3 regions of the Paraburkholderia sp. RL18-085-BIA-A genome follow, and region 3 is predicted to be linked to each of the others. Evidence: predicted binding sites of a transcription regulator. Region 3 holds the regulator's gene; each other region holds the start of a gene.
The links. The regulator FNR, encoded in region 3, switches genes on or off when oxygen is low (the NO sensors DNR and NnrR bind a similar motif). The targets are predictions, from matches to a motif close to TTGATNNNNATCAA.
Positions count from the first base shown of each region.

Region 1 (6,679 bases), on a different contig from region 3:
GGCATCGGCGAGGCTGGTTGCGACGTGCCCAGGGCAAGCGTCGTGACCGTCGGCTGTAATGCCGACGCATTCACGACGCCGAGGTCTGCGCCATAAACGTTGAAGCCGGGATACTGCGTTTCGCCGCTAGCGAGCGAATAACCGAACGTGATCGGCGTGTTGTAGATATTGAGCGCCGAGATCTGCGCGTCCGACAGACAGGTATCGCCCGTGTCCACGCCGCCCGCGCATCGCAACGGCGCTCCGTTGAGCGTCGCCGTCGACGGATTGAAATTCGCGTTGCAGGCGGCGACGTTGCTAATCAGCCCGTCGGCCACACCATCGAGCGAATCGCAGGCGGCCAGCACGGCGTTGAGCAGGATCTGGCGCTTGGCCTGATCCAGATAGGCGCCTGGTGCCGCGAGGGCGCGCGTGATGCGGCCGAACTGAAGATCGAGGCTGGCGGCCGCCCATGCTGGATAGAGAACGATCGAGCCGTCCCAGTCCTGCGGCCAGCGCTGCACCACGGCAAGCGCCTCGCGGCCGCCGGACGATCCGCCCGCGAAGTAGGCGCGCTTCGGCGCCTTGACGGCGTAGCGCTTGTCGATCAGATAGACCGCCGCGTCGCGGGTCTTTTTCAGCGCGTCGCCGGAGAAGTTCGCAACGGCTTCGTCGTTCACGCCGAACGAGCCGTCCTCGCTACCCAGCGCGTTCGCCTGATGCCCCGAGTCGCTCGCGAAAGTCGCGTAACCGCGTCCAAGCGGAGTGAGGTGCGTCGTGGGGCCGGCGGGCACGTTGCCAGTCGGCGCAGGAATTGTACCGTCATAGCCACCGCCGCCGAACATCATGATCTTGTTGTTCCAGACCGTGGGCATCGCAATGTGAAATTTGATCTGCGGCGCGGCCGGATCGGCAGGATTGATCGCGCCGCTCACGAGGCAATATTCTCCCGTGGCCTGCGCACCGCTTCCCGAGGCGGGCATGACGGTGGCGGCCGTCACCGTCGCACCGGTGGTGGGTAAGCCAATGGACGCCGCCGGCACGGCCTTGCCGACAAGCTGTGCGCAACTGAGCGGCGTCGCCGCAGGTGGATTGAGATTGTCGTCGCCACAACCTGTTAGCGACAGCAGGGTCAGCACGGGTGCAAAGACTAACGAGGAACCGATGCCGCCGAGATTCCGGACCGTAATTTTCGTCTGCATGGCCTGTCTCCATTGTTGGATTAATGCATCTGGTACTTCTGTCATGCCTGTTGTCCACGACCAGGTATGATCGTTGCGACGGCAACCATCACCGTATCGGATGGAAATCGCCACGGTTCAGATCGAATGCCTCATTCGGGTGAGCGGGCAAATCATCCACTGAGAACTTTAATAGTCCAAACTGAGGCAATAGCCAGCGCATTAGTCTTTTTACGGTTCTACTGAGGTGGACACGACGCCTCCCTCCGGGGGGCACTGATCGACGTCGCCCCGCCGTGTCGAAGTTCATCATGGAAATCGACATACTCGGCATCGATCTCGCGAAACAGGTTTTCCAGTTTCACTGGCCGAGCGTCGCGGACGGGCTGTACATCGGGCAAGGGTTTCGCGTGGCTCACTGGCTGAATGCGTGCATAGAAATCGGGGCTGGTGATTCACGGAAGCCTGCAGCACGGCTCACCACCGGGCCCACTAGGCCCGGCGTTCCCAGTCAATGGGAACAGAAGTCGGCTGATCAGCACCCAGTACGTCACGCCGTTCGCCAAGACGAACAAGCACGATCGCAACGATGACGAGGCGATCGTCGAGGCCGCGAGCCGGCCCACCATGCGCTTCGTGCCAGTTAAAGCCGTTGAGCAGCAGGACATCCAGGCGGCCCATCGCATGCGTGCCATCCTGCTGCGCCACCGTACTGCGCTGATCAAGCAGATGCGCGGCCTTCCTAGCGACGCGATCTTGCGATCTCGCGGTCACCGGACGCGTTCAAGCGTGGGTCCCAGTACTGCTGCACACCAGCGCCGGCGAGCTCACCTCGTTTTGCCAGACGCTGCTGACCGAACTCCTTCAGCACCTGCGCGCAATCGAAGAACGCGTCCACTTCATCGAGATCTCCATCCACTCATTCATGAAGCGATCGGCGCTCTACCGCAAGATCACCAGATACCCGGCGTCGGCCCGATTCCCGCGACCGCCATCGTCGCGGCAGTCGGCGACGCCAGACAGTTCCCCAACGGCCGACATCTGGCTGCCTGGCTGGGCCTCGTGCCGCGCCAGTATTCGTCTGGCGGCAAGTCACGCCTGCATCGCATCAGCCGGCGCGGTGACACCTACCTGCGCACTTTGCTCATTCACGGCGCGCGAGCGGTGCTGCGGTTCGTGAAGTCCAGGACCGATGTGCACTGCGTGTGGCTGCAGCAGCTGATTGGGCGACGGGAATATAACTGCACCGTGCTTGCGCTGGCCAATCGTAACGCGCGCGTTATCCACTAGAACTGTTTGCGTTGAAATGCATTGTGAAGGTGTCTCCCCCGTACCACCTCTGCTTGATACTGACCGGGCGCGACAACTGCAACTTGGCCGCCTGATGATGTTGGATGCCCGATTGTCCGCTGCTCGGCCGAGCCCGGCGCAGCACGACACTGGAAAACGCATCGGCCCGCTTCGAGGTAGGTCACGCTCCAAATACATCTTTCGGTCTTTCATCCATGCTTCCGGGAGCAGACATGCGACTGGCTGACTTCATCCTGCGTGACATGGAAGCGATCCTGTGCAATGGGAACATATTACGGTTGTGGTGCAAATAGCGCAGGCGAGCGCGAAGCCGCGCGGCTGTTCGTCATCTCAGCGAGATGAAAGGACCGCCGTCCAAACCGAGGGCGCAGCGGTATCTTTGAGATGCAGCTTCATCAGGTTGAACTGGCCTTTGCGAATGCGATGCATCAGCTCGATGCCGGAAATGGTTGTTGCCGCAGTCCTGAAGCGCTTAAAGCCGAGCATCACGGTCACCCGCGCTTTGAGGTTGCGATGATCCTGTTCGATCAGGTTATTCAAGTACTTCGACGATCGCAATGTTGTGCTTTCGGGCAGCAATTTATCGATCGTCATTTCGCGCACTGCGCGGTGAGACGCCGCGTAGCCGTCCAGCGTGATTGTCTTGGGAGCGAGCCCTTGACTCCTGATCGCTTTCGCGAAGAAGGCCTTGGCAGCAGCGACATCGCGCCTGGCGCTGAGCCGGAAGTCAACCGTCTTGCCAGCCCGGTCAACCGCTCGGTAAAGATAAACCACTTGCCACGGATTTTCACGTAAGTTTCGTCGACTCTCCACGACCGGCCGGCTGCCGTAGCAAAGCGGTTCCAGCGCCTAACGAACTCCGGCGTGAACCGCTTGACCCAGCGCATGATCGTCGTGTGCGCCAGAGAAAGGCCACGTTCGGACATCATCTCAACCAGATCGCGCAGGCTCAGCTTGTAACGCAGGTACCAGCGAACGCACAAGACGATGACTTCGCGATCGAAATGCCGACCTTCGAACAGCTTGTCAATGTTCCTCAGCTTACTCATCTGTTTGCCCTGCGTGCGTCAAAACCCTGAGCCTAACCCATCGGCCTTCATATTTGCACCAGAGCCGCCGTGTCTAACCTTAAAGGTTCAGATCATCCAGAAACTCGGATTCCGGGGCGACACTCGTGACAAGCAAATGATCCCGCGCACGCGTGCAGGCGATCTACAGCAAATGGCGTTCGGTGTTGTAAATCTCTTCCAGATCAGTGTCGTCTGCCACAGTCTCGATGCGCGATTGCAGGGGAATGACCTCATCCGAGATGCCAGACCAGTGACAGAATTGCTCCGGTCTACGAGGGTCGCGGCGCCGCGCATGCCGCCGACATGCGCGATACCGCTTTGCGCCACCCCCACTGGATGCATGCACCACACGAGCAATGGCTCAACTGAGGTCTGGCAAAGCCATAACGACCCATTTGGCCTGATTTGGAAAAAGTGTCGGTGCTAGATGACCTAAGTCAATTGCGCCGTATCCGTGAAGAAGATACTGATCGCCACGCAATCACCGTCCGGAGAAAGATCATGGTCCAACTTATGAAAGCTGCCGTCGTTCACGAATTCGGCGCTCCGCTGCGTATCGAAGAGGTCCCCGTCCCGACGCCCGGGCGCGGACAGATTCTCGTCAACATCAAGGCGTCCGGCGTGTGTCACACGGACCTGCACGCGGCTGACGGCGACTGGCCGGTCAGGCCCACACTGCCCTTCATTCCCGGCCACGAAGGTGTCGGCTATGTCGCCGCCGTGGGCGAAGACGTCACTCATGTCAAGGAAGGCGATCGCGTCGGCGTGCCGTGGCTGTATACCGCCTGCGGTCATTGCGAGCATTGCCTCGGAGGATGGGAAACGCTGTGCCATGAGCAGCAGAATACCGGCTACTCGGTCAACGGCGCCTACGCCGAGTACGTTCTGGCCGATCCTGACTACGTCGGCCACCTGCCTTCGTCCGTTGCGTTTGAAGATATCGCACCGATCCTCTGCGCCGGCGTGACCGTGTACAAAGGCATTCGCATGACGGACACACGTCCTGGTCAATGGATCACGATCTCAGGAATCGGCGGCCTGGGTCACGTCGCGGTTCAATACGCGATTGCAATGGGCCTGCGTGTGGTAGCGGTCGACATATCCGCCGACAAGCTTGCTCTCGCCCGCGAACTCGGCGCAACCCTGACGTTCGACGCTTCGCAATGCGACGCTGCGGCGGCGATCCAGAAGGAAATCGGTGGAACGCATGGCGTACTCGTCACCGCTGTATCGCGCAGCGCTTTCGCTCAGGCACTCGGCATGGTGCGCCGGGGCGGAACCGTCGCCCTCAATGGGCTGCCGCCGGGTGACTTCCCGCTACCGATCTTCTCGACCGTGCTCAACGGCACTACCGTGCGAGGTTCTATCGTTGGTACTCGCAAGGACTTGCAGGAATCACTCGAATTCGCCGCGCAAGGCCGCGTTCGCGCGCGGATCCACCTCGATCGTCTCGACAATATCAATCATCTTTTCGCCGAATTGAAGAATGGTCGCGTCGATGGCCGCATCGTGCTGAAGCTCGATTGAGCGGCGCAATCGACAAACAAAAGAATGGACGCGAACGCCTGAGCGGCTCGCGTCCTTTCCACATATAACGTGTAGACGGATCCTTTCGGGGGCGGACCGTGAAGGGTCCGGACGGACCCACGAAGTAATAGAGCGACGTAATGGATCAGGCAACTGGTTCAGGAGCGCCTGATAGACATCACTTCGGCTCAACGACACTCGCGCGGCTGAACCGGTAGCGTATTCGCCATCTTGAGCCGCACCCAGTCCATACCTTCACGCAAACCCACCAGTACCGCTTCGCGCTTTGTGGGAAAAATACCGCTGTGCGTGAATTCGTGCTTGAAGATTCCCTCTGGCGTCCGATGGCTCGGCTGGATCGAGCAATCGAAACCGCCGGCTGTGGGATGTGTGGTTGCGATGACCGACCAGTCGTGGTCGCGCATGTTGCCCGAAATCGTCATGGGTCGCTCCTGGTTGATGCTTCGTCATTGAACCGAGCGCTCCGCCATCGAGTCGACGGTGCCGGTCAGCGTGACGGTTCCATCGCGCACCTTAACGCCGATGTGCTTCGCCTCGCGTTCGGCGTGGCGTCGTAGCGCCTTGCTGATCTGTTCGCCTATCTCGTGAGCGGCCGCGTCGCCGGCTATGGTGATCAGGTTCGACATGCCTATGACGCCTCGCTTGTGTGAAATCGTGCGCGTCGCGACGCGGCTCTGATAAGCCCAGTCAACCTCGCCGCGCAACGTCACCCAACCTTTCTCCACCTGCACCTTGACCGCCTCTTCGCTCATCCCGACCGTCGAGTGTTTTTATGTCAGGCGGAGGTTTGGCACCAACAGGTGTGCGTACCAGCGTCCCGCGACCGATCGTCGGGACGTGCGTCGTCCGGGCCGAGTAAGCCTGTACTGAAGCGAGGTTTGGGCTTGAATTTCATCTGCAAGAGAAAGTCCCGCACAGGCGGAATGAAACGGCTCATGCGGAAGAGGGACTGCCAGGCGAAGGCGCTAAGCGTCGAGCTTGGCGCCATGACAATGCCGAGATTCAGGGCGAGCCGGATGAGTGCCCAGGCATGCTTGCGACGCTCGGACTCATAGGATGACAGTATCGACTCAGGCATCTGGATGCGCAGCACAGCGGCAAGCTTCCAGCGAAGGCTTTCATCCATCCTCCAGCTCTTGCCGACCGGACGTTTGTGCTTGCGAAAGGCCTTCTCGAACAACGGTACGAGTTTGATCACCCAGCGATGCACGCTCGAATGGTCGACCGCGAAACCCCGTTCGGCCATCATTTCCTCGAGATTTCGCAAGCTCAGCGAGTAGGCCACATACCACCGCACGCACAGAAGTATCACGTCCAGAGGATAGTGCAGGCGCTTCAGTACCTTCGCTACGCCGGCAGGCAGGGCTTGTCTCGCAGTCGCCTTCGTCATCTCACGCTTCACTTCGGCGGGAAAATATCAACTTCGATTTTACTTCTGCCCCCTTAGCGCGACAAAGCCATCACTTACCCTGGTTTGCATAGCTTCTGCAAAGCGGTGACGAATCCGGTTGAACCGGCACTCCGAAACCTGCGTATTGGGTGTGTAAATCTGCAGTTAGTCAGCGCAGGCTGTGTTGCCCGAGGTATCGC
Region 1 is NZ_JARESU010000141.1:10,913-17,591, reverse strand. Features, by position in the region: gene P0D89_RS43365 (tannase/feruloyl esterase family alpha/beta hydrolase) at 1-1,181, opposite strand, end outside; gene P0D89_RS43360 (IS110 family RNA-guided transposase) at 1,611-2,450, shown strand; one part of gene P0D89_RS43355 (IS6 family transposase) at 2,802-3,241, opposite strand; one part of gene P0D89_RS43355 (IS6 family transposase) at 3,241-3,454, opposite strand; gene P0D89_RS43350 (hypothetical protein) at 3,368-3,550, shown strand; gene adhP (alcohol dehydrogenase AdhP) at 4,043-5,068, shown strand; gene P0D89_RS43340 (UDP-glucose 4-epimerase) at 5,257-5,511, opposite strand; partial or broken gene P0D89_RS43335 (BON domain-containing protein) at 5,542-5,856, opposite strand; gene P0D89_RS43330 (FAD-dependent monooxygenase) at 5,865-6,215, opposite strand; partial or broken gene P0D89_RS43325 (IS6 family transposase) at 6,204-6,479, opposite strand.
Region 1: a site for FNR is predicted at 3,969-3,982, ahead of adhP (alcohol dehydrogenase AdhP). Genes of this name have one in related genera too.

Region 2 (6,679 bases), on a different contig from region 3:
CTGCGACAAATGAAATCGCAGGGGCGATTCAGTCCCGGCACGCCGGGTTCGTGTCGCCACCTCGGCAAGCAAACGCGGGTCTGCGATTCATGGCGATCCCCAACCAACACACTCGATACGCGTTGTGTCGTGATCGAGTGAATTGCTCGTGGGATGCGCCGTGCTGGCGTGAGGAAGTTGACGCGTGCCCAGTCGCGGCACGGGGCTGCTTCACGTTGAAACTGCGCAACACGATCCGATGAGACGCCGCAGAACTTCTCAGCAAAGCCTGTATCGGTCAAAGCTCACCTGGTATGTTTAAGCGTCCGCAGCCTGGATACATCCTCGTCATTTGAAGGCGGCGATGTGTTCCAGCTTCCAGGTCCTGTCGAAAAACGATGACATCGGCCCATAGAAACGGAACTTCGGGAACCGGCCTTTTCCGGGCACCGTCCTGATCCAGTTTGCTTTTTTCTTTCGGTTCCTTCGCATCAAAAACGATATCTATCGAACGTTCTGCGCTGACGCCTGGTTTGGTGAATGTGCTAACAGACGGGAAGGGTTGCCCATTCTGCAATTCCGATCTGCTTAGGTGATCGTAGACAGGTCGTGCATGAGCGATATTTCGGCCTATCCATAGGGTTGCTGAAAGACGAAGAACTTTATAAGAGAAGTCGAGCCAAAGTGAGATCAAAAAAATCGGAATAGCGCCAGCCGTTAAGCAATAGTTGCTCGTTCCTTTCGCTAAAGCAAAAGGTGGCCTTTTGAGTCACTTTTTGCTTTACTTGTCATCGCGACACACACCGAAACCCCGCATACACATACTGATAATGCGGCTGAAACCAGTTCCGGAAGGCAGGTCGCAGCATGCACTCAGCGGTGCGTGCCGAACCGCCTTTGAGCACGTAATGTTGCCCATCGAAAAAATTGGCCGAATAGCCGGCATAAAACGGAAAAGCTTCGAAGCCGGGCAACGCGTCGAATAGCGTCGAGGTCCACTCCCATCCATTGCCGAACTGACCTTCCACGCCGAACGCGCTGACGTTGTCTGGATACGCGTCGACGGGCTTCGGGTCCCAGCTGCGGAAATCGAAATTGCCCGATGCGGCGTGCGGTGCGCCATGTGCCGCACGTTGCCATTGCGCCTCGGTGGGTAGGGCCTTGCCGGCCCAGCGTGCATACGCACTGGCTTCGGCATGACTCACGTATGCGGGCCAGTCGAGCGGCAGCGGCACTTCGTCGAACATCGTGCGCAGCAGCCATGCGTGATCCGAATTTGGCGCGCTGCCTGCCGCTGTGTCGCGCCGCGACCAGCAAGCCGGATGCGCGATATGCTCGGCCACTTTCCACGCCCAGTCCTTTTCCGACCACCACTTCGGCTCACGATAGCCGCCGGCCTCGATGAACTCGCAAAACGCGCCGTTTGTCACCATGTAGCGATCAATCTCGAACGCGGGCACGTCGATACGCACTTCCTCGAATTCGTTGTCCCAACCGAAATGCCCCCCATCGCGCGACATGCCGAGCGTGGTCGCACCGGCCGGCACACCGACCGTCGACGACAACGCCTGCCGGCGCCCGGGCCGTGTCACCACGTCCTCGCGCAATTCAGTGACCTTCTGTGCAAGCGGCAACTGATGGAGCATGTACGCCAGCGTTTCGGCGTGCATCAACCGATGCTCGATCGCGACGTTCAGCAACTGCCCGGAGCCGCCGGCCTGCGCGCCGTCGCGGCGAAACTGCGCGGCGTCCGCCAACCCAGCGAGCGCCTGGTCGATCTGCGCGCGCGCACGCGATCCGTATTCGCGTATGGTGTCGAGCGACGGCCAGTCGCCAGGTTGATCGGTCGGAAAGCCGCCGTCCACGGGGTCGATGCCAAACGCGAAAAGCTGGTCGAGTTCCGGACTGAATGCCGGCAACTCGCACACCCGTTGATCGAACAGATTGCGATCGAACGCTTCCAGATGGCCGATGTAAAACACGATCCGGTGACGTTCGCGGATCGGCCGCTCGTACAGGAATTCGGGTTTGACGATCGCAAACAGTGCGTCAGTGACCTGGCGGGCATCGATCAGACGCTGGACGAGCGGGTGATGTGGGGCGGGGTCGCGATTCATTTCGCTGGGTCTCCTTGCGGGGGACGGACTAAAGACTGTACCCGCTCGCAGGAGCCGTGCCAAGACGCAAGCGCCTCGGGCAGAAGATGAGCGGCGCACGGCGGCGGGCGCCGGCCAGCCCCGGCAGGGCGGCTCAGACCTGCCGCAGACCCGCCAGGTCGACGATCCGGATGTGCTTACCCTGTGTGTCGATCAGGCCGCGCTTTTGAAATCTTGACAGGGTGCGGCTGACGGTTTCGAGCGTCATGCCGAGGTAACTGCCCATGTCCTCACGCGTCATGCGCAGATTGAATTCCGCCGAAGAGTAGCCGCGCTGCGCGTTGCGCTCCGACACATCCAGCAGAAACGCGGCGACCCGTTCGTCCGCGGAAAGCGAGCCGAGCATCATCATCTGCGCGGCCTCGCGAACGATCTGCGAGCCGAGCAGTTTATGCATGCGCTCCTGCATCGAGCTGATTTCGCGGCACAGCAGCTTGAGCGCGCTGTAGGGGACGATGCAGACGGTGCTGTCTTCGAGGGCGACGGCGCTGCATGCATGCACGTCCTCGCTGATGCCGTCGAGGCCGAGCGCTTCGCCGGCGAGCCGCAGCCCGGTGACCTGCTCGCGGCGGTCGCGGTGCGCCATCACGGTTTTCATCGAACCGGAGCGCACGGCGTAAATGCTGTCGAAACGGTCGCCGCTGCGATACAGCGCTTCGCCGCGCTGAACTGAGCGCGCCGAGCAGATGAGCGTCTCCAGTTTCGAGAGTTCATCGGACGACAGGCCTTGCGGCATACAGAGCTGCCGCATCGAACAGCTCGAGCAGCGCGCCCTGGTGCGCGCGGTTGCCCGCACCGGAGCCGCCCGGCGGCGGCCGCGCGCCGAGGGCAAACCTGCGGCGGAATTGTCAGTGCCGGTGGAGCGCGTAACAGCGGAAGGATTGAGCATGTTCTGCAAGTGAATGTCGGAGTATTGGCGGATTGTCCCACCCGCCACACCAGGCGTTCGGCGACAAAGTGACTCGTTGCGCCGGCTAGGGAACTTGAGCGATATCGCGCGCTCGCGGGTGAACCGGGTTATGGACTGCTATGCATCTCACGAACCGCGGTGCAATGCGCACTGCCGCTCGACACGGCGAATGACAGGTGCCACGCGAGCCGCCGCCGGATCAGGCCGGTTCCTTGTCCTGACCGGCCGCGGATGGAATCAGCAACACGGGTAGGCTCGCCTGGCGCACGCAGCGCTCGGCGACACTGCCGAGAATCAACCGCTGGAAACCGCGTCGGCCGTGCGTGCCCATCACCAGCAGGTCGGCATTGAATTCGGCGGCGGCGTGCAGCACGATCTCCGACACGTCGCCGAGCGACGACGCCTCGCTCACGGCGGGGTCTCCCTTCACACCTTGTTCGGCCATGGTCTTGGCGAATTCCGCGCGCAGTTCCTTGCCTTCTTCGATCAGACGGTTGCGCAGAATGGACGGGTCGTAGCCCGGCGCTTCGAAATACATCGGCGTGTTCTCGACGACGTAGAACGGCCGCAGAACAGCGCCGCTGGATTTGGCGAGCTCGAGCGCTGCTTCGAATGCACGGCGGGAGGTATTGCTGCCGTCGACCGCTACAAGGATGCGTGTGTACATATCGGCTCCGCGTCTGAAAAATCCGTTTGCCGCAGCCGTTCTTCACGGCGAGGCTCATTGATCTTTTATACCAACGAAGCTTAGATGATCGCTGAAAAAGATGCACTCAACCAGGATGTAAATCAAATACTTGTCAAATTTTCGTCGTTGGCGCTTCGGCGGCGAGGCCTGATCGGGCGGGCGTCGGCGCGCTTCGCATCAATCGGAACGCATATTCGCGAAGGAGTGCCAGCCAAGGTTGGCCTTACAATCAGGCCATATTCAGACAAGCTGCTTCAGCCCCGCTGATGACCGAACGCAAAACCACGGGCCTGCCCGAGAAGATTTACGGCGACATCCTCAATCGCATTCTTGAGGGCGAGTACAAGGAAGGCGAGCGCTTGCCGACCGAACACGCGCTGGCCGAACGCTTCGCCACGTCGCGGCCGACCGTGCGCGAAGCGTTGGCGCGCCTGCGGGCGGACGGCATCATCACGACGCGGCACGGCTCGGGCACCACGGTCGCTCGGCGGCCCGATCCGGACGTGCGCCGCTTCGCGCCGCTGGAAACGCTGTCCGATATTCGCCGCTGTTATGAGTTTCGGATCATCACCGAGGCCGGCGCGGCCGAGCAGGCGGCGCTCAAAGCCGATTCCGACGACATCGCCGCGATTCAGCATGCCTGGGATGAACTGGAGCGCGTCATCGAAACGCGGGGCATCGGCGCGCAAGACGACTTCATGTTCCATCTGGCGGTGGCGCGCGCGTCGAAGAACCCCTTTTTCATCACGGTCATGTCGTTCATCGAGGAGCAGATCCTGTTCAGCATGAACCTGTCGCGCAATCTGTCGCTCGTCAAGACGGTGGAGCGGCAGCGACTCGTACAGGCCGAGCATATGGCAGTGCTCGACGCGATTCGTCGCAAGGACGCCACAGGCGCCGCAACGGCGATGCGGGTCCACCTGCAGAATGCGCTGGAGCGGATGTTCGGCTCCTGAGTTTTCGCGCATCGATCCAACCGGGTCATCGGAAAAGCCGGCGCTGCGCCGGCAGCCTAGGCAGCCACTGCGATCGGCCCGAACAGGGCCGTGAGCGTCTTGGGACTCACCGCGACATTCAGCGCGACCGCCCGCTCGACGCCGATCTGCACCGGCGCCCCGAGCCGGCTAATGTCGATGCCGGTTCTGCGCAGCAGCCGTTCGATTGGCGTCGTGGTCACGGTGACGTAGCGCGTGATGCCCATCCGCTGCGCGAATTTCATGACTTCCTGGATAGCCTGAATCGTCAGGTCCGTGAAGCCAAACGACTGTTCTTCGCCACCGGTTTCGATGGCAAACCGGCTCAACTCCCAGATCTCCCGTCCGACCGGCGCCTGCGCACCGTGCAGCAGTTGGGGGAAGGTGTCTTTCAGCATATTGGGGCCTTCTGTCGGCATCATGCGCCAGCAGCCGCGCAACTTGCCGCCATCTGCATGAATCAGCATGTAGTGCGGGCCGAGGGCGTCGTACCCGTCGATCTCCATGCCCGCGATAGTCGGGATGTCCCATCCGAGCCGGCCGTGAAACACCCGGGCCCGCAGGCGATACATCTCGTTGATGTCCGCGTTGTCAAATTCTTGCCGCATTCCGATCCGGATGGCTGTTTGCATGACGTTCTCCTGAACGTGTTGGGATACCAATACGCTGGAAAACTTATGCATTTTGAATTGTTACGCCACCTACCTACCTGGATAGGTGTGCATGCTTATCGGGTCACGCAGAATTCGAGACACGTATCCGCACTCAACCGACAGGGCATCCAAATGGAACTTCTCGAAAATCACTGGCAACCGCAACCCGGTCTTCAGGCGCGTCCGGCGGAGGTTTCTTCGGCGGTGGATCGTGTACTGATCATTGCTTACCGCAAGAAGAAAAAAGAGAGCCAGCGCCGCTTCTGGGCACGCTTTGGCGTTACGCAGTCGCGCGGCAGCCGGTTTGAATCGGGTGCGGAAATCCCGGCGCCGGTCTCGATCCTGCTGGGCCTGTACTTCACCAAGACCGTTTCGGACGCCGATCTGGGCCGCGCCGAGCGGGTGCTGTACAGCCGCGACGCCGCTGCGTTGCTCAACCCGGGTCAATAAGCCCGAGTTGCGCCGCAATCACGGCAGCCGCACGCCGCGAATTCACACCGAATTTCGTCCTGATGTTTTTCATATGGAAGTTCACCACGGCTTCCGAACAGTTCAGGATATGGGATATTTCCCAGGTGGATTTGCCGCGTGCGGTCCATTTGAGGCACTCTCGTTCGCGCGGCGTGAGCTTGGGCAATAAGGTCTGAGCGTGCGTCTCCAGATGGCGCTGGCTGGTATCGATCACCAGGTCGCGCAATAACACCAGATTCGGCAGTGCCGCGTTGACATGGCGCTGAAATTCGTCGGTCGAACTGCTGTCATTGACAAAGCACATCATGCCGGCTTCCTGGTTCGGTCCATGGATCGGTATTGTTACCCCGGCGCGCAACCCGTATGAGCAGGCTTCCTCGTACATGGATCGCTGCGCGGTGGTCGCGAAAATTCCGGGCGACCAGATCAGCGGTGCGGCGCGTGTCATGCAATGCTCGACGGTCGGGTCGATATGAGCCAGCCCCTCTTTGTCATACGTCTGGCGCCATGCCGCCGCGTAGGTGCTGCGTATGTATGCATCTTCCAGGCGCATGGTGGGGCGCGGCAACATGGCGATCAAAAGCCTGTCGAAGCCCCACGTCTCGGCGAGCCTTGCGATTGCACCGAACCATTCCGCCTCATCGGCGGCGTCCAGTAGCGGTGCCATCTGCTCGATAAAATGTAGCGACAATTTCTTAACTCTCTCAGGCTCGCAAACATCCTGTTGCGGTTAATTGCGGCACGGCATGCCGTGCCGCTGCTTTTGTGTCGACAATCTAACACTAAATTTATTCCACAGCGCCGGCAGCGCTTCCGGATAAGAGCCGCTGCAGCGGGGGTTCCACGAG
Region 2 is NZ_JARESU010000016.1:104,417-111,095, reverse strand. Features, by position in the region: gene P0D89_RS14230 (hypothetical protein) at 1-13, shown strand, start outside; gene P0D89_RS14225 (SUMF1/EgtB/PvdO family nonheme iron enzyme) at 768-2,096, opposite strand; gene P0D89_RS14220 (helix-turn-helix domain-containing protein) at 2,230-2,886, opposite strand; gene P0D89_RS14215 (universal stress protein) at 3,245-3,712, opposite strand; gene P0D89_RS14210 (FadR/GntR family transcriptional regulator) at 4,000-4,689, shown strand; gene P0D89_RS14205 (acyl-homoserine-lactone synthase) at 4,746-5,339, opposite strand; gene P0D89_RS14200 (helix-turn-helix domain-containing protein) at 5,493-5,810, shown strand; gene P0D89_RS14195 (helix-turn-helix transcriptional regulator) at 5,794-6,498, opposite strand.
Region 2: a site for FNR is predicted at 3,825-3,838, ahead of P0D89_RS14215 (universal stress protein). Genes of this name have one in related genera too.

Region 3 (6,679 bases):
CGGCGCGCGCGTACAGTGCGCGATCACGGCGGAGGCGCTCGAAGACCATTTCGGGGCCGCTTCGCTGCGCGAAGACGACCTGATTGCTGCATTCAACTCGAACCGGCATCCAATCGAACACGCAGCAAGGGAATTGCTGAACGAGGTCGGTGCCAAACCGGTGCTCATGCACAGCGGTTATTTCCGCTTTTGCGAGTGACTTTTCGCGGGCCGGCCCGGTGAAGCGCCGCTTTCGATCCGCCATGTCGGCGCGAAGTGAGGTGGGAGCCGGCCGTGCAGGTTCGAGGAGAATCCTATGCGTGCGATGGTGTTCGACGGCAGCGCGTCGTTACTGCGTGAGCAGGAGGTGCCAGATCCCGCGCCCGGTCCCGGGCAGCTGCTGATCGATATTCGTGCGTGCGGCGTATGCCGCACTGATCTTCATCTGGTCGACCACGAGCTGCAGCATCCCAAACAGCCTGTGATCCCGGGTCACGAAATTGTCGGCACGGTCGCCGATCTCGGCGCGGGGGTGACGGGGTTCGTCGTCGGCGACCGGGTGGGGGTGCCGTGGGTTGGCCACACATGCGGGCATTGCCGCTACTGTCTGTCGGCGCGGGAAAATCTCTGCGACGAGCCCGGATTCACGGGCTATACGATCGACGGCGGCTACGCGGAGCGCACGGTCGCCGACAGCCGGTACTGCTTTCATCTACCGGCTCAATACACGGACATCGAGGCAGCACCGCTGCTATGCGCAGGCCTCATCGGTTATCGCACGTTGAGCATGGCGGGCGACGCGCAGCGAATCGGTATCTACGGGTTCGGCGCGGCGGCCCATATCGTTGCGCAGGTCGCGCGTCATCAGCAGCGCACGGTGTACGCGTTCACGCGGCCGGGTGATCGCGCAGCCCAGCAACTCGCGCTCCGTCTCGGCGCGGCATGGGCGGGCAGCAGCGAGCAGGCGCCGCCCGACGAACTGGATGCGGCTTTGCTTTTTGCGCCCATCGGCGCGCTCATTCCGCAGGCATTGCGGGCGGTCGCTAAAGGTGGTGTGGTGGTGTGCGGCGGGATTCACATGAGCGATATTCCGTCGTTCCCGTATGCAATGTTGTGGGGCGAGCGGCGCGTGGTGTCGGTCGCGAATCTGACGCGCGATGATGGGCTGGGCTTCATGCGCATTGCGGCCGAAATGCGTCTCGCAATCGAAACTACGAGTTATCCGCTGACGGATGCCAATCGGGCGCTGGGCGACCTGCGCGATGGCAGGTTGACGGGCGCGGCCGTGCTTGCCGTTCGTTAGCCGGTGGGGCTGGCTGGGGCGCTTGGGGGCGCGGCGGCCCTCGATTGCGGTGCTGCCGGCAGTGAACCGGATCGCGCTTCAACCCCCTGATGTAAAGCTCAATTAAACCCGCACAAGGCCCTCGTGATCGAGGATCCGGATGTCCTTGCCCCGTATATCGACCAATCCGTCACGCTGGAATCTGGAGAGCATCCTGCTTACCGTTTCGAGCTTGATTCCCAGATAGCTGCCGATTTCCTCGCGCGTCATACGCAGGTGAAATTCTGTCGGCGAATACCCGCGCATTCTCAAGCGATCCGACAGGTTCAGCAGGAACGTCGCGACGCGCTGTTCGGCAGACATCGTGCCGAGCAACATCATCTGTGACGACTCGCGCACGATCTCGCTGCCCATCATCCGGTGCAGGTGTTGCTGGACGGCCTTGACTTCCCGGCACATGGCTTCGAGCAGATGGAACGGGATGATGCAGACCTTGCTGTCTTCGAGCGCCACGGCATCGCAACTATGGTGGCCGGAGCTCACGCCGTCGAGCCCGAGCGAGTCGCCGGCGAGATGAAAGCCGATTACCTGCTCGCCGCCGTCGCGGTGCATAACGACTGTCTTGAAGGAGCCGGCGCGCACGGCATAGATGCTCTGGAACGAATCGTTCGCGCGATAGATCGTCTCGCCCTGTTTGATGGTCCGCGATGGGCAAATGAGCGATTCCATCCTTTGCAATTCGTCGGACGTCAGGCCCTGCGGCATGCAGATAGAGCGCATGGAGCAGACCGTGCAGCGCAGTGCGTTCTTGCCCGGCGCTCGCGCGGTTGCCGGCACGTGTTGGGGAGCGGGCGGTGCCTGTGGGCGGACAGGCGCTGGCGAGATTGGGCAATAGGCGGCGACGTCAGACATGATGTGCTCCTGATTGGAGAAGGGTGCGCGTGCGATGTTCGCTGGCGATCCGCTGGATCGTGTTCCGCGCCAGATCAAATTCGCTGGTCTTGTCGAAAAAGTAATGGGCGCCGCCCATCAGGCATGCGCGGCGAAACCAGGCGTTGAAACGATTCGTCATCACCATGACAGTCACATGCGGCATTCTTTGTGTGAGCAGCGCTAACAACTCCATGCCAGTGCCGCCGCTCAGATGCAGGTCCGTCACGACCAGGTCGGGCGCCGCAGTATCGATGGCCGCGAACGCCGCAGCGGGCTCTTCGGCTTCGCCGACGATCTCCACGCCGTCGAGTGCGCCCAAAAGCGCGGCCATGCGGCGCCGCACTGACGCTGCGTCGTCGGCGAGAAACACACGCAGGGCGGGGCGGTCAGGGCTTGAGTTCATGGCTCGAAGTATCGGCCGCGCTGTCCCAAAATAAAATCGGCGGGGAATGAACTTCGAGTAGGCAAGTGGGAAGGTCTGTAGGGCGTTTCCTACAATAAAGTGAAGCGGATCAGGCGGATCCCTGGGTGAACTGCGGGCGGGGTGCGCGGCAGGTCGGAGAAGGGATACGGGGCGCCCTGGCTTGAATCGGGTCGCGGGCCACCCGCAAACGGTGGTTTGCGGCGGCGTTCAGATGTCGTCCTCCTCGTCGTAGACCAGTTTGTGACGCATCGCATAGCGCACCAGCGCAGCCTCGTGCGGCACCTGCATTTTTTCGAGGATGCGCGTCTTGTACGTGCTGACGGTCTTGCTGCTCACACAGAGTTCGGCCGCGATTTCGGTGATCGTTTGACCGGCGGCAATGCGCTTCATGACGTCGAACTCCCGGTCGGACAGTCGCTGATGCGGGAGCAGATCGGTCGGCTCGTTCAGGCTCTGGGCAAACCGCTCGGCCATCGCCAGGCTGACGTAGACGCCGCCGGCGGCCACTTTGGTCACGGCCGCCACCAGTTCGGCACTCGCGCTTTCCTTGGTCAGATAACCGGACGCACCTGCCTTGAATGCACGCACCGCGTACTGCTGCTCGGCGTGCATGGTCAGCACGAGAATGCGCAGCGCCGGTTTTTCTTCCTTGATCTGTTTGATCAGCTCGACGCCATTACGGCCGGGCATCGACAGATCGAGCACCATCACATCGGCGGCGCGCTCGCGGATCAGTGCGATCGCGCTGGTGCTGTCGCACGCTTCGCCGACCACTTCAAAGCCGCTTGCGCCTTGCAGGATATGCCGAAGACCGTCGCGGACGAGCGCATGGTCGTCGGCGATCAATACGCGGGTCATGTTTGCATCTCCTGCAATTGCACGGTCTGTGCCGGAATGGTGACGGTTAGCGCGAAGCCTTTGCCGTGCGCGGTATGAATGTCGACGGCTCCGCCAAGCATATGCGCCCGTTCACGAACGCCGAGCAAGCCGAATGATTTGGCAGCCGGATCGGCGGCGCGATGCGCGCCCTGGCCATTGTCGGCGATGCGCAACACGAAGTTCTGATTCTCGGCGTGCAGGCTCAACGTGACCCGCGTGGCATCGGCATGCCGCGCTACATTGGTCAGCGCTTCCTGCACGATGCGAAACAGGGCGGTCGCGCCGGCCGGGGTGAAACGCGCGTCGCCAGTGTCGATGTGACGCTCCACGTCGATACCGTGGCGGTTCGTGAAGTCGTTGGAAAGCCATTCGATTGCGGGTATCAGGCCGAGATCGTCGAGCATGACCGGCCGCAGATCGGCGGCAATGCGGCGCAGCGAGGCGACCGTTACATCGATCAGGCGGCGCATGCTTTGCAATTGTGGTCGCACTGGCGCACCCGCTGACGCGTCCAGAGCCTCTTCGACCGATGCAAGGTCCATTTTGAGCGCAGTGAGTTGCTGACCGAGGTCGTCGTGCAGTTCGCGTGCGATCCGCGTTTTCTCCTCTTCGCGCACCTTTTGCAGGTTGGCCGAAAGCTCACGCAGTTCTTCGCGCGCCTGCCGTTGCGCACGCTCCGCTTTGACGCGTTCGGTAATATCGCGCAGCATCACTGTGTAGAGGCGTGTGTTGCCGTCAGGGATCTGCGAAATGGACGCCTCCAGCGGAAATTCCTCGCCGTTGGCGCGCAAACCCCACAGTACGCGCTGGGTGCCCATCTGCCGGTCCGACACGCCTGTCACCCCGAACTGTTCGACGTGACGCGCGTGCGCCGCGCGAAACCGCTCGGGGATGAAGCGATCGAGCGGCGCGCCGACCGCATCCATGACGGAACAGCCGAACACCTGTTCCGCCATCGGATTGAAGATGACGATGCGCTGATGTTCGTCGATGGTGATGATCGCCTCCTTCGAAGCCCGGATGATGGCCATCATCCGGGCTTCGCTCACGCCGGACTGACTACTCTGCGTGCTTGCTTCTGCGCTCGCGAGTAGATCGTCGCGGCGCGCGCGTGCCAGCATGTAGGCGCTCGTAGCCAGAAAAAGGGCGGCGGCGACGCAAAGGAACCGCGTTGAATCGAACCAGCGTTGCGTTGCCAGCATTGCGGTAAGCGTTACACAGAACGTCGCCGCGGCTGCGAACGTGGGTTGTGTCACGTGCAAGGCCAGCCGCCCGCGTGCGTGGGGATCGGGCGAAGGGGGCGTCTTAGCGCGAGTGGCCATGGGGGCCTCTTCGGAAACTGCCGACAAGAACAGGTTGCGCTGCCCGATGTGTTGCCATGGAGGCGCGGAGTGCGAGCATCCCGGTTCCGTGGTTGTCATGCTTGCCGTGGCGGCGGACCACCGGAGTATCGTGCGAACGGCGAATGTTCGCGCTCATTGTGCGTGAAACGTAGGCTTAGTGCCAGTGCCGCCGGGCTGGGTGATCGTGCGCCGTGCGGGTTGCCCCGCAACTGGAACGCCAGAGCACCGGCCCGGTATCACCGCGCCATTCAATGCGACATCAACACGGGCACGGTCATCGACTGCAACATGGTGCGCGTGACGCCGCCGAGCAACCGTTCCTGAGCCCGGGCGTGGCCATACGCGCCCATCACCAGCAGATCGATATGACGGTCGGCCAGCATATTGAGCAGCATGGCGCCGGTATTGACGCCGGATGCCTTCGGTGCGGTAGTGAAGCTCGCTTCGATACCGTGGCGCGCCAGCCAGGCGGCGACGTCGATACCGGTCGGCTCGCCGTCCCGCGGATGACGCTGCACCGTCATAATCGTGACGAAACTGGCGCGACGAATGAGCGGCAGCGCGTCGGTCGCAGCCCGCGCGCTTTCGCGGCCGCCATCCCACGCGATCATGACGTTCTCCATCCGGGGGCTCGCCGGTCCCGCATGGGGCAGCACGATCGCAGGACGCCCCGAACCCATCACCACGTCCTCGACGAACTGCCGCGCGATATACGCGCTCCGGTCCTCCGCGTCTTCCTGGCCGAGGATCAGCAGATCGGCATGGCGCGCGTGCAGAATCGCCGTTTCGGCCGATGGGCCATCCGGCGCTCGCCATTCCGCGCTGCCTCCGGCACGCCCGGTGGCGGCGATGAAGCGCGCATGCACGCGCTTCTGATTGGCGTCGTGTTGCGCGTCACGGCTGGCGATCCAGATGTGGTCTTCATGCAGAAAGAGCGGTCTTGTCAGTTCTTCGCAAACCACATAAAGGCCGATCAGATGCGCGTCGTGGCGCGCCGCCATCTGCAGTGCGTAGTCGAGCCGCGCATCGCAATGAGTGCTGTTGTCGAGATGCACCAGCAGGGTTTTGCAGTTCATGACGGCTCCTTGACGAGTGCTCCAGCAGCCTGTGTAAAGTCTGCGCAAGGCGATGCGCAATGCCCGGAGATCAGCAGCACCGGACAGGTGGCGATGCGCAGAAAATGTTCTGCGACGCTGCCGAGCATCAGCCGTCGCACGCCACGCCGGCCGTGTGTGCCCATCACCACGAGGTCGGCGTTGAACTCCCGCGCGGCGCGCTGGATGCGGTGTGCGATGTCTTCGCCCGTCATCAGCTCGGTTTCGACCGTGCGCGTCGGGCCCTTTACGCCGGCCCTGGCCATTAGCGCAGCGGCGTCGGCCAGCACGTGCCGCCCTTCCTCGCTGAGCGCGTCGCGCACGTATGACGGGTCGTAGCCGGGCACGTCATAGGACATCAGCGGCACGTCGACGACGTTGAGCGGCTGCAGTCGCGCACCCGAATCCCGTGCCAGCTGGACAGCGGCGGTCAGTGCGCGCGCCGAGGTTTCGCTGCAGTCGACTGCAACCAGCATCTGTTTGTACATGGCGAACACTCCAGAACAGGAAGAGGGCAGGCCGCGCTCAGTGCGACATCAGCACCGGCACGGTCATCGAGCGGAGAATCGTGCGCGTGGCGCCGCCCATTACCAGTTCGCGCCAGCGGGCATGGCCATAGGCGCCCATCACCAGCAGATCGGCGCCGCTGTCGGCCACCTGCGAAAGCAGCACTTCGCCGACCGATCCTCCCGGTCCGGTTTCAATGTTCTCGACCTTTACAGGTGCGCCATGTCGTGCAATCACG
Region 3 is NZ_JARESU010000086.1:7,908-14,586, reverse strand. Features, by position in the region: gene P0D89_RS36155 (DUF1488 family protein) at 1-199, shown strand, start outside; gene P0D89_RS36150 (zinc-dependent alcohol dehydrogenase family protein) at 296-1,282, shown strand; gene fnr (fumarate/nitrate reduction transcriptional regulator Fnr) at 1,385-2,173, opposite strand; gene P0D89_RS36140 (response regulator) at 2,166-2,597, opposite strand; gene P0D89_RS36135 (response regulator) at 2,826-3,476, opposite strand; gene P0D89_RS36130 (PAS domain-containing sensor histidine kinase) at 3,473-4,819, opposite strand; gene P0D89_RS36125 (universal stress protein) at 5,089-5,916, opposite strand; gene P0D89_RS36120 (universal stress protein) at 5,913-6,422, opposite strand; gene P0D89_RS36115 (universal stress protein) at 6,460-6,679, opposite strand, start outside.